2 linked regions of the Leptothrix cholodnii SP-6 genome follow. The protein of the gene in region 1 binds, or shares a complex with, the protein of each later gene. Links are inferred from orthologs where the notes say so. Each region holds a gene or a part of one and is shown in the gene's direction. Other genes may lie near its edges. The genes, in order: cheY and LCHO_RS07970.

Region 1 (3,073 bases):
TTTGCCGAGCTCGAAGCGCACGTGAAGAAGAAATAAGGAGGCGCACACCATGGCCGGCGACGCGAAAAAGCTCCAGCCCATCATCATCAAGCGGGTCAAGAAGGGCGGCCACTCGGCACACGGTGGCGCCTGGAAGATCGCCTACGCCGACTTCGTCACGGCCATGATGGCGTTCTTCCTGCTGATGTGGCTGCTGGGCTCGACCACCGAGGGCGACAAGAAGGGCATCCAGGACTTCTTCCAGAGCCCGCTCAAGGTGGCGATGTCGGGTGGCGCCGGCGCCGGTGACGCCACCTCGGTGATCAAGGGCGGCGGCACCGACCTCTCGCAGACCTCCGGCCAGGTCAAGCGCGGCGAAGTGCCGAGCAAGAAGACCTACAACGCCGAAGCCATCAAGACCTCGCAGCGCAAGGCCGAGCAGGAGCGCCTCGAAACCCTGCGCCAGCGGGTGCAGGACGTGATGGCCAACTCGCCCAAGCTGGCCGAGTTCAAGAACCAGATCCGCCTGGACATGACCCGCGACGGCCTGCGCATCCAGATCGTCGACGAGCAGAACCGGCCGATGTTCGACAGCGGCGCTTCCGAGGTCAAACCGTACATGCGCGAGATCCTGCGCGCCATCGGCTCGGTGCTGACCGAGGTGCCGAACCGGCTCACGCTCGAGGGCCACACCGACGCCAAGCCGATGGGCAGCGGCGCGGGCTACAGCAACTGGGAGCTCTCGAGCGACCGCGCCAATGCCTCGCGCCGCGAACTGCTCGCCGGCGGACTCGACGACGCGCGGGTGCTGCGCGTGCAGGGCCTGGCGGCCAGCGTGCCGTTCGACCAGCAGGACCCGCTCAACCCGATCAACCGGCGAATCAGCATCATCGTGATGACACGCGAGGCGCAGGACCGGTTCTTCCAGTCGGGCGATGCCCCGCCCGTCGAGCCGGAGGCCCCCGCGCCCACCGGCGAAACGACCGGGTCTGACGCCGCCGCGCATTCAAGTGCCCCGCACGCGAACCGATAAACAGGCATCGATCGCGCTGTTGCACCCAGCCTCCCCGCCATTCACACCGTCCTCACCCGCTACGCCAAGGACCGACCATGACCACTTCATCAGACCTCAAATTTCTGGTTGTCGACGATTTTTCGACCATGCGCCGCATCGTGCGCGGGCTGCTCAAGGAAATGGGCTGCAACAACGTCGAGGAGGCCGAGGACGGCCACGTCGCGCTCAACATGCTCAAGAACAGCCGCTTCGACTTCGTCGTCAGCGACATCAACATGCCGGTCATGAACGGCTTCGAGCTGCTCAAGGCGGTCAAGGCCGACGAGACCCTCAAGCACCTGCCGGTGCTGATGGTGACCGCCGAGGCGCGCAAGGAAGACATCGTGCTGGCCGCCCAGAGCGGCGCGGCCGGCTACATCGTCAAGCCCTTCACCAAGGCCACGCTGGAAGAAAAAGTCACCAAGATCATGCAGAAGCTGGCTGCGACGGCCTGAACCCTCAGGGAGAGCGAACATGAAGATCGAAGACTTTGCCGCGTTTGCACCCCCCGAAGGCGTCGTCACGTCGCCGGAGGTGTTCCAGCAGATCGGCGAGATCACCCGCCTGCTGCACGACACGCTGCAGCAGCTGGGCGTGATGCCCAAGCTGCAGACCGCCGCCGAGGGCCTGCCCGACGCCCGCAGCCGCCTGAACTACATCGCCAACAAGACCTCCGACGCCGCCAACAAGGTGCTGAACTCGGTCGACCACGCCAAGAGCGAGCACCTGCGCATCTCGGCCGACACGCGGGCGCTGGCCGCCGCGCTGGTGGCCGACCCGGTCAAGGCGGTGGCCAGCGGTGCGGTGCTGAACTTCGCGCACGACGTCGAGGCCTCGACCGCACGCATCGACCAGCACCTGACCGACATCATGCTGGCGCAGGATTTCCATGACCTCACCGGTCAGGTGGTCGCCAAGGTGGTCGCACTGGCGATCGACCTGGAAGACAGCCTCGTCAAGCTGCTGGTGCAGGTGGTGCCGCCCGACCAGCGCGACAAGGTCGACAGCTCGGTGCTCAACGGCCCGGTCGTCAACCCCGAAGGCCGCACCGACGTGGTCAGCGACCAGAGCGAGGTCGACGACCTGCTCGCCAGCCTGGGTTTCTGAGCGGCGATCGTGACTGCGGGTATCCTCTAGGGTTGTGCAATCGTCGGCCCTGCCATGAATCTTCATGGCGGCCCGTTGCATCGATGACCCTCGACCGGTCAGGCAGGCCCGTCCTGCTCAGCCGGCTGCGGCTGCGATGGTTCCAGGGCCCCGTCGAATCCGCCAGCGCCCCGCCCGTCCCTGTCACCGCCCGCTGCGATGAAACCATTCAACGAAGAAACCGTCACGTCCGTCCACCACTGGACCGACCGGTTGTTCAGCTTCAAGACCACCCGCGATCCGGCGTTCCGGTTCTCGAACGGCCATTTCGTGATGATCGGCCTGCCGGTCAACGGCAAGCCGCTGCTGCGTGCCTACAGCGTGGCCAGCGCCAACTACGAAGAAGAGCTCGAGTTCTTCAGCATCAAGGTGCCCGACGGCCCGCTGACCTCGCGGCTGCAGCACCTGAAGGTGGGCGACAAGGTGATCGTGGGTCGCAAGCCCACCGGCACGCTGCTGATCGACTACCTCAACCCCGGCAAGAACCTCTACCTGTTCGGCACCGGCACCGGCCTGGCGCCGTTCCTGAGCATCATCCGCGACCCCGACACCTACGAGCGCTTCGAGAAGGTGATCCTGGTGCACGGCTGCCGCGAGGTGGCCGAACTGGCCTACCAGGACCTGATCAAGCGCGAGCTGCCCGAGCACGAGTTCCTCGGCGAGCTGGTCAACGGCAAGCTGCTGTACTGCCCGACCGTCACGCGCGAGCCCTTCGAGCGCCAGGGCCGCATCACCGACCTGATCAACGACGGCCGGCTCTGGAACGACTTCGGCCTGCCCGCACTCGACCCGGCGCGCGACCGCGCCATGATCTGCGGCAGCCCGGCGATGCTGCGCGACCTGAAGCACATGCTCGAGGAGCGCCATTTCACCGAAGGCAGCACCACCACCCCG
Region 2 (3,283 bases), 630 kb from region 1 along the record:
CACACCCACCGCCGCCTGCGGTCCTGCGTCGACCAGCTGGCGCGCGAGGCCATGGGCTTCGATCCCGAAGGCGATGCCGTGATCGAGGATGCGCCGTTGCGCCCCAACCCGGTCACCCAGGACGAGATGGACGCCGGTTCGGTCGAACTGTTCTAGCGAACCGCCGAACCCGCCAGCCCCAGCCGAAACCCATACCCCCGGTCAAAACAGAATCTTCTCGGAGCGCGCAATGCATTCAATCCTCGCAGTAGACGACTCGGCCTCGATGCGCCAGATGGTTTCCTTCACGCTCAAGAGCGCCGGCTACAACGTGGTCGAGGCGGTCGACGGCCAGGACGCCTGGGAGAAAGCGGGTAGCCGCAGCTTCGACCTGGTGCTGACCGACCAGAACATGCCTCGCCTGGACGGCATCGGCCTGACGAGGAAGCTGCGCGAGACCTCCCAGTTCAAGAACACGCCGATCCTGATCCTGACCACCGAGTCGAGCGACCAGATGAAGCAGGCGGGCCGCAGCGCCGGTGCCACCGGTTGGCTGGTCAAGCCGTTCGACCCGACCAAGCTGATCGAGGTGATCAAGAAAGTGGTGCGCTGAGCGCACCCCCCCATCGATCGATCTGTCCGGGACCACAGGGATACACCATGGCCGAAATGACCTCCTCCGAGGGAGCCAGCGCAAGCGCGGGCATCGACCTCAGCCAGTTCTATCAGGTCTTCTTTGAAGAAGCCGGCGAGAACCTGCAGCGCATGGAACAGCAGCTGCTCGAACTCGACCTCAGCGCCGCCGACGACGAGGCGATGAACGCGATCTTCCGCTGCGCCCACTCGATCAAGGGCGGCGCCGCCACCTTCGGGTTCAGCGACGTGGCCGAGCTGACGCACGAGATGGAGACGCTGCTCGACAAGCTGCGCCGCCACGAGCTGGCGCCGCATGCCCGCATGGTCGACGTGCTGCTGGCCGCCGGCGACGCGCTGCGCGAGCAGCTCGGCCGCCACCAGGGCAGCGGTGCCGACCCGGTCGACACCACCGAGCTGCTGCTGGCCATCAAGGCGATGTCGTCGGGCGAGGTGCCGCCGGCGCAGCCTGCCGCTGCCGCCTCGGTCGCCGCCGTCGCATCGGTGGCCGTCACGGCCCAGCCGGAGCCCGTGCACGCCGGCCTGCGCGAGCTCGACCTGCGGGTCGGCCCGCTCGACGACCCGAAACAGGCCGACAACCTGCTCGACCTGTTCAAGGAGATCACCGACCTCGGCACCATCGAGCCGATCGACATCGGCCAGGCGGCCGACGGCATGCGCCGCTACAAGGTCGTGACCAGCAGCACCGACGCCGAGCTGCTCGATCTGTTCACCTTCCATGTGGCGCGTGAGCAGGTGCAGCTGCAACCCTTCGGCCCCGGCTACGGCTTCCATGCCGGCAACCCGGGCGTGCCCGAAGGTGCAACGCCGCTCGACATCGAGCCGGCCGCCGAAGCGGCCCCGCACGATCCGGGCTACGGCTTCTTCGACGGTGCGCCAGGCGCACCGGGTGCACGGGCCGCCGCCGCGCCCGCGACGCCGGTGGTCGTGCCGGTCGCCGAAGCCAAGGCCGCGCCGGTGGTGCCGGCCAGGCCGGCCGCGCGCGCCGACAAGCCGGCCTCGGGCGGGCTCGATTCCAGCACCATCCGGGTCTCGGTCGAGAAGGTCGACCAGCTCATCAACCTGGTGGGCGAACTCGTCATCACGCAGGCGATGCTGGCGCAGAACAGCCGCGACCTCGATCCGGTGCTCTACCAGCAGCTGATCGCCGGCCTGAACGACCTCGACCGCAACACCCGCGACATGCAGGAATCGGTGATGTCGATCCGCATGATCCCGATGTCGACCGTCTTCAGCCGCTTCCCGCGCATGCTGCGCGACCTGGCGGCCAAGCTGGGCAAGAAGGTCGAGCTGGTCACGCAGGGCGAGGCCACCGAACTCGACAAGGGCCTGATCGAGAAGATCACCGATCCTCTCACCCACCTGGTGCGCAACAGCTGCGACCACGGCTGCGAGATGCCGGCCGACCGCATCGCCCGTGGCAAGCCCGAGACCGGCATCATCACGCTGAGCGCCTCGCACCAGGGCGGCTCGATCGTCATCGAGGTGCGCGACGACGGCCGCGGCCTGTCGCGCGACAAGCTGCTGCGCAAGGCCCGCGAACGTGGCATCGACGCGCCCGACAGCATGAGCGACCAGGACGTCTGGGGCCTGATCTTCGCGCCCGGCTTCTCGACCGCCGACGTCGTCACCGACGTGTCGGGCCGGGGTGTCGGCATGGACGTGGTCAAGAAGAACATCACCAGCCTGGGCGGCACGGTCGAGATCGATTCGGCCGAGGGCTACGGCATGAGCGTCAAGGTGCGCCTGCCGCTGACGCTGGCCATCATGGACGGCATGAGCGTGGGCGTGGCCGACGAGGTCTACATCCTGCCGCTGGCCTCGGTGGTGGAGAGCTTCCAGGTCACCGACAAGACCATCAAGACCATCGGCGGCACCGGCCGCATCGTGCAGGTGCGCGACGAGTACATGCCGGTGATCGAGCTGGAGAAGGTGTTCGAGGTGCCACGCTTCGACTTCGAGCGCGTCGCCGCCATCATGGTGGTGGTCGAGGCCGAAGGCGGGCGGGTCGCCCTGCTGGTCGACGAACTGCTCGGCCAGCAGCAGGTGGTGGTCAAGAACCTCGAGTCCAACTACCGCCGGGTGCCCGACGTGTCGGGGGCCACCATCATGGGCGATGGCCGCGTCGCGCTGATTCTCGATACCGGTTCGCTGGTGCGTCGTTCGCGCCATTGATCCCCGCGCAACTGCCGAGCCCCAGGGCGACAAGGAGACATGATGTTTGAAAGCCTGCAGACCGTGATGCGGCAGTTCTCGATCCGCCTGCGCATGGCCGGAGCGGTGATCATGGTGCTGGCGCTGTTTGCGCTGTTTGCCGCGCTTGCGCTGGGCATCGGCATGAACCTGCAGCAGCAGAACCGCCATTTCATCGAGCACTCGATGGTCGAGCAGGGCCATGTGACGCAGATCCGCAGCCTGCTCGGCGAGGTGCAGGTGGCCGAGAAGAGCATGGTGATCGACTACGAGAACGCCGAGCTGATGACGGCCCACCGCGCTGCCTGGGACACCGCTGCCAAGGGGCTGCGCGCAGCGCTTGCCGCCATGATGGACGGCGAGGAAGACGCCGACAACCTGGTCGCGCGCGACGCGATCGCCCGGCTCGACGAATACCTCGCCACCACCGGCAAGGCGGTCAGCAACGCCCAGGCGG

Evidence for each region.
Region 2: the proteins of cheY (region 1) and LCHO_RS07970 are in contact, whole or in part, in a solved structure (PDB 1A0O), measured with the Escherichia coli proteins. The link is inferred for Leptothrix cholodnii SP-6 from one-to-one orthologs.

What each region holds. Positions count from the first base shown.
Region 1 is NC_010524.1:1,066,143-1,069,215, reverse strand. Bases 34-2,788 are described here. They hold cheY (chemotaxis response regulator CheY), read left to right. Parts: upstream 34-1,089; coding sequence 1,090-1,488; downstream 1,489-2,788. Other genes in these bases: LCHO_RS04970 (ferredoxin--NADP reductase), read left to right, coding at 2,339-2,788; LCHO_RS04975 (protein phosphatase CheZ), read left to right, coding at 1,508-2,140; motB (flagellar motor protein MotB), read left to right, coding at 50-1,012; motA (flagellar motor stator protein MotA), read left to right, coding at 34-36. Also shown: more of motA, read left to right, coding at 1-33; more of LCHO_RS04970, read left to right, coding at 2,789-3,073. UniProt on the Escherichia coli protein: Involved in the transmission of sensory signals from the chemoreceptors to the flagellar motors.
Region 2 is NC_010524.1:1,694,534-1,697,816, forward strand. Bases 259-3,223 are described here. They hold LCHO_RS07970 (chemotaxis protein CheW), read left to right. Parts: upstream 259-639; coding sequence 640-2,808; downstream 2,809-3,223. Other genes in these bases: LCHO_RS07965 (response regulator), read left to right, coding at 259-592; LCHO_RS07975 (methyl-accepting chemotaxis protein), read left to right, coding at 2,851-3,223. In the rest of the region: LCHO_RS07960 (hypothetical protein), read left to right, coding at 1-156; more of LCHO_RS07965, read left to right, coding at 230-258; more of LCHO_RS07975, read left to right, coding at 3,224-3,283. UniProt on the Escherichia coli protein: Involved in the transmission of sensory signals from the chemoreceptors to the flagellar motors. CheA is autophosphorylated; it can transfer its phosphate group to either CheB or CheY.